One region of the Thermoanaerobacter sp. X514 genome, then DNA from elsewhere that is predicted to be linked to it. Evidence: riboswitches for the same ligand, from Rfam matches in the RefSeq annotation. Region 1 holds a riboswitch; the other holds the start of a gene.
The links. Region 1 has a riboswitch for cyclic di-AMP ahead of TETH514_RS10825 (C40 family peptidase). Riboswitches for the same ligand answer to the same signal wherever they lie in the genome.
Positions count from the first base shown of each region.

Region 2: linked by a shared signal. The riboswitch ahead of TETH514_RS07210 (cell wall hydrolase) and the one ahead of TETH514_RS10825 (C40 family peptidase) in region 1 are both predicted to bind cyclic di-AMP.

Region 1 covers NC_010320.1:2,152,929-2,156,129, forward strand. The annotation lists gene typA (translational GTPase TypA) at 1-529, opposite strand, end outside; gene TETH514_RS10825 (C40 family peptidase) at 647-1,786, opposite strand; cyclic di-AMP (ydaO/yuaA leader) riboswitch at 1,792-1,922, opposite strand; tRNA gene TETH514_RS10830 (tRNA-Leu) at 2,102-2,186, opposite strand; gene TETH514_RS10835 (peptide ABC transporter substrate-binding protein) at 2,260-3,201, opposite strand, start outside.
Region 2 covers NC_010320.1:1,462,203-1,465,403, forward strand. The annotation lists gene aroA (3-phosphoshikimate 1-carboxyvinyltransferase) at 1-1,187, shown strand, start outside; gene TETH514_RS12915 (hypothetical protein) at 1,330-1,488, shown strand; cyclic di-AMP (ydaO/yuaA leader) riboswitch at 1,547-1,673, shown strand; gene TETH514_RS07210 (cell wall hydrolase) at 1,673-2,476, shown strand; gene TETH514_RS07215 (TMEM165/GDT1 family protein) at 2,530-3,090, opposite strand.

The DNA.
Region 1 (3,201 bases):
ATTTCGCTATACCTTCTTTCGCAGAGGTGTAGACAATAGGGAAATCGATTTGGTCATCATTTGCTCCTAATTCAATAAATAAATCTAAGACTTCGTCAATAACCTCCTGAGGCCTTGCATCAGGCCTATCAATTTTATTTATGACAACTATAGGTTTTAGATCCAGTTCCAAGGCTTTACTTAATACAAAACGGGTCTGTGGCATAGGTCCTTCAAAAGAATCCACCAACAAAAGTACCCCATCTACCATTTTTAATACTCGCTCTACTTCACCGCTAAAATCCGCATGTCCAGGTGTATCAACTATATTTATTTTTACATCTTTATATCTAACAGCAGTATTTTTGGCAAGAATTGTTATGCCTCTTTCTCTTTCTAAATCGTTAAAATCCAAAATCCTTTCCTCAACTTTTTCATTTGCCCTAAAAATACCGCTTTGTTTAAGCATAGCATCAACCAAAGTAGTTTTTCCATGATCAACATGAGCAATAATGGCTATATTTCTTACATCTTCTCTTACATATTTCATAAGGTATCTCCTTCCATAAAATAGGCTATATCGCGTATACAGTATTATATGATATATCAAGGAATAAAAATAGTCAATATAAAAAAGAGCACTCCTTGGAGTACTCTTTTTTTATGCTTATCTTATAACGCGTCGTGCTGTAGTATAATGGTCTTTATAATATCCCGAAGTTATATTACTTATTATCACTTTTCCAGCCCCTGAAGAGCTGTGTATAAACTCACCATTGCCTATATATATTCCTGAGTGATTTATCACACTACTTCCCAAAGTTTTAAAAAATACCAAATCTCCTGGTTGAAGGTTGCTATAACTTACATATTCTCCTACAGTAGATTGGTCCTTCGCCGTTCTTGGTAAATTAATATCAAAATTCTTAAAAACATATTGAACAAAACCGGAACAATCAAACCCTGCAGGAGATGAACCTCCATACACATACTTGGTTCCCAAAAGAGATTTAGCAAATTCTATAAGCTTGTTTACCACACTTCTATCTACGTCTCCTCTTGATACAATCGTTTGTGTTCCTACTGATAAATATTGGCCATATATCCAACCTTCTCTTCCATCTGAAAGCCTTATATTGTACCATCCATTTTGATTTCCTAATACATCCACTTTTGTATTTTTTGTAACTTGTGCTATCACATTGGCAGATATATTACCTGCACTTCTCACATTTACTACACTACCTGTTACTATGCCAACAGCTATTGGTGTTCTATTAACACTTCCTCTTGATACAGTAGTATCTACACTTTTTACTGCTAAATATTGACTGTAAATCCATCCTTCTTTGTTGTTAGAAAGTCTTACTTTGTACCAATCATTTTGCTTTCCTAAAACATCTACTACAGTATTTTTTGCAAGTTGTGTTATTATGCTTGCAGATAAACTGGCTGCACTTCTTACGTTCACTCTACTACCGGTCACAGTACCAACTCCTGTTACCGGTGCATTTTGGCCATTAACTAATGCTAAATACTCTCCAAAAACCCAACCTTCTTTTCCATCTGAAAGCTTAATCTTGTACCATCCATTTTGCTGATCTAACACAGTCACAGTATCATTTAAATTTAGCCGTGTAATAATGCTTCCTGATAAACTGCCCTGCGTTCGTACATTTACATAATTTCCCGTAATCTTTCCAACTCCCAATCCTTCTGCAAACGCTGGGTTCAAAAAAGAACTACCAATCAGCGTCGCGCCAAACACAGAAATTCCAAAAATCATCTTTCCTATTCGCTGATCCACTGCAAATCTCCTTCCTTTATTGCCTCCGGAGTTAGCTGTCGGGTGCGGGACAGAAGGTATCCCTACTGCAGCTTCACTGCAGATTAACCCCAAAAAGCGGTTCCTCCGTACCTTTCGGATTCGGCAAGATTGCATATTTTGTCCTTTTGTCTTATCTTATCATATCCTACAGTCAAAGTCAATGTTTACATTACATTTTCTTAAACTTTTTAATCTTTTTTTAATATATTTTATAAAAAATTAATAATTTGTGTGACAAAAAAATAAAAGGCTTAACGCCTCTTTTCTCTTTTATTTATGGTGCGGATTTATTTATGGTGCGGAGGGTGGGACTTGAACCCACACGGGAAACCCCATACGCCCCTCAAACGTACGCGTCTGCCAGTTCCGCCACCACCGCACGCTTTTTTAATTTCGTCACACTATGAATTATATAATCTTTTTAGGTCAGTGTCAATACCTATTTTTTAATACTACTTTTTTATATACCATTTTTCTATATTGTCGAAAACATTAAATCCAGTAGGGTCCACACCTTTTACATTGTCATATGCCATAACTGCTCCTTCAATATAGAAAAGGCCAATTATAGGTTGTTCCTCTAAAAAAACTTGTTCCAAAACTTGATAATCTGCTTTTAAAGAATTTTCTTCTAAATCATAAAAAATTCTACTATATATTTCATCAACTTTAGAATTACTATAACCCATAAAATTATCTTTGCCTTTTGTCATAAACATCGCAGACATATCTTGATTATAACTTAAATTCCACTCCATTAGCACCAAATCAAACTTACCCGAATACACAGAACTTAGTAAATTATCCCAATCTTTTGGTACAATTTTTATTTCAATTCCTATGCTTTTTAAATTATTCTTTATAATTTGAGCAGTCTTAATTAAATAAGGATTATTTACATTTACTATCAAATCAAATTTAAGTTGATAAGTTCCATTGTTCCTTATCCCTTTAACTAAATTCCAACCATTTTCCTCTAATATTTTATTTGCCTCTTTTATATCGTAATTATGAGCTACTATTTTACTACTATAAAGCCATGAATCAGGGCGGACTGGGATGCATGACTTTAACCCATGACCAAAATATACATCTCTCAAAATTTTGTCAGTATCTATTCCATAACACATCGCTTTCCTGACATTTGAATCTTTCAACGCTGGATTTTGATAATTAGGAGCCATAAATACATAATCTTGCATAACGTATTTATAAATATTTACATTTGAAAGCTCTTTGTATTTATCCCAGTCTATGTCACTTAAAAAAGTAAAATCTGCTTCTTTGCTTTGAAAAGATGTTATCATGGCATTTTCATTAGGCACAATTTTAAATACTATATTATCTATATAGGGTTTGTCGCCTCTATAATAAGGATTTTTTTCAAAAATAAC
Region 2 (3,201 bases), 690 kb from region 1:
TGATTGGGTCAATTGCAGAAGGAATTACAGAGATTGAAAATTTTCTTTTAGGAGAAGATTGTATATCTACTATTAACTGTATGAAAAATTTGGGTGTTGACATTGAATTAAAAGGCACAAATGTTAAAGTTCAAGGAAAAGGACTTTATCTAAATAAAAGTGAAAAAATTCTTGATGTAGGAAATTCGGGTACTACTATTCGGCTTTTGATGGGTATTCTCGCTGGTCAAAAATTTGAGACAACGCTTACAGGCGATGATTCTATAAAGAGACGCCCTATGGGAAGAGTGATAACTCCTCTTAGTATGATGGGAGCGAAAATAGAAGCAAGAGAAGGAAATTTTGCACCTCTTACGGTTTTTGGAAACAAACTTAAAGGCATATATTACAAAATGCCAATTGCCAGTGCACAGGTTAAGTCCAGTATAATGTTGGCAAGCCTTTACGCCGATGATAAAACGACTATTGAAGAGCCCTACCCTTCAAGAAATCACACGGAACTCATGTTTAGTTCTTTTGGTGCTAAAGTGGAGGTAAATGGCACAAAAATAACTTGTTACCCTGGCTACAAATTACAAGGGCAGAAAGTTATTGTACCAGGGGATATATCGTCAGCAGCATATTTTATTGTTGCTGCAACTCTCGTTCCAAATTCGGAGGTTACTATAAAAAATGTAAATGTAAATCCTACAAGAACCGGTATTATTGATGTGATAAAAGAGATGGGAGGAGACATTGTCTTAACAAATGAAAGAACTATAAACAATGAAAAAGTAGCGGATATAACAGTTAAGACTTCAAGGCTAAAAGGAATTGAAATTGGAGGAAGTCTTATTCCAAGGCTTATTGATGAAATTCCAGTAATAGCAGTTGCAGCAGTCTTCGCAGAAGGGAAAACAGTGATAAAAGATGCCGAGGAGTTAAAAGTAAAAGAAAGCAATAGAATAAATACAATCACTTCAGAATTAAAGAAAATGGGAGCTAAAATTTTTGAAACAGAAGATGGGATGATTATAGAAGGCACGGGATTTTTGAAAGGGAATACAGTGGAAAGTTACAATGACCACAGGATTGCCATGTCTTTATGGGTTGCTGGACTTATGGCAGAAGGAGAAACTAAGATAAAAAATGCTGAATGTGTAAATATTTCGTATCCGGATTTTTATAAAACCTTTGATATGCTTTAATATCATTGGTGATGAATAATCAAAAAATGTAAGTTTTACAAAAAAAAGCAGAACGATGTTATTTTTTTGTCAAACTTTGCTCTTGAAATCCTATATATTGTGTGTTATTATAATAATACAACAATATATAGAGGTGATTAAAATGAAAAACCAAGTGGCAGAGGATAAAAAACAGCTAAAAGAAAATAAAGCTGATCAAAATAATGTAAATGTGTTTGCATGTCCGGATTGCGGTGCTAAATTGGTTCATGAAGGAGGATGTGTTTTTTGTCCTTTCTGTGGCTATAGTGAGTGCCAGTAAGTACCTATCTTTCCACCAGTTTAATATGGACACAAATTAGATATCCGGTTATAATTTAGTTAAAAATATGCCGAATCCCCGATAAGGGGTACGGGGGAACTAAAGTGGGGTGAATCCACTTTCGTGGTAGGGTGGCCCTCACCCGAACCCGTCAACTAACCTCGGAGGCGAAAGGGGGAACAACATGTTTAATATTCACATCAAGGTCAAACCTCTCATCGCATCAGTTATAGGCGGATTGTTTATTTTCCAATCAATATTTGCCGCAACTTACACAGTTAAACCCGGCGATACCTTATGGGGTATAAGCCAAAAATATGGAACTACCTATACTAAGTTGATGTCTTTAAACGGCCTTCAAAGTACCGTAATATACCCAGGACAAGTTTTACAAGTGCCGGGCAGTGATAACACATATGTTGTCCAAAAAGGTGACAGCTTGTACTTAATTGCTTTAAAATACGGCATTACTGTTGATATGCTCAAATCTGCAAACGGATACAAAAGCGACATAATATATCCTGGACAAGTCTTTATTATACCCCGTGATACTTCTTCTAATAGGACATATCAGGATGTCAGCAGAGGTTCTATTGAAAGGGGTGTAATACCCTACACAAAAGAGGAATTTGACCTCCTTGCGCGACTTGTTACCGCGGAAGCAGATGGAGAACCATACCAGGCTAAAGTAGCAGTTGCGGCCGTAGTAATAAACAGAGTTAAAAGTGGTATTTTCCCTAATACTATAAAAGACGTGATATATCAAGTCGATGCATACGGAAATTACCAATTTACTCCTGTGTTAAATGGGTGGATAAATAGACCTGCCTCAGCTGACGCTATAAGTGCAGCAAGAGATGCGTTAAGTGGTGTTGACCCAACAAACGGAGCCTTGTATTATTTTGACCAAAGTTCTACTAATGCGTGGTTGTGGTCACTTCCTATAGCGGCAAGAATAGGTAATATGGTTTTCTGTTACGGCAGGTAAAACTTCCGATGAGAGGGTCAAAAACGGGTACAATTTAAGTACCCGTTTTTGACTTAGAAAAACAATTTATACAAAGTAGAAAGACCAAAGGCGATGAATATGAAAGAAGATAGATATTTTAAATATTTTGAAGGGATTCTTTTATTAAAATAAATGCCTACAATTATCCCTAATACATCTGCTAAAAATATTCCAAGAGTAGTGCCTATTAATATGTACAGAGGACTGTTGTATGATGCAGTCAAAGCTATAGCAGCCAATTGCGTTTTGTCTCCAAATTCTGATAGTACATATGTACTTATAATAGTTGCAACAGGACCGTATTTTGAATTTTTTATTTTTTCCTGTTTTGTTTCTTCCTCTATTAAAGTTGAAATTCCAAAAAACAAAAATAATAAAGCAGCTAAAAGTTTTATATAAAAAATGGGAATGTATTCGGTGATATACGAACCAAATATCACAGCCATGCCATTGTTTATTAAGGCAGCGATAAATATACTTATAAGAACAGTCCTTACTTTAAAAAGAGTAGCAAAAGCCATTGACATGAGCTGTGACTTATCTCCCATCTCAGAAGTAAAGATAAGGACAAATGATGTGACAAGTGCCTCCATTTTATTGCCTCCCCAACTATTATATTTGCTCTATAAATAAATTAGGACCTTTACATAATATGTAAAACATATTATGTAAAGGTCTCGTTCTTTAAGGTAAAGCCAGGGTTT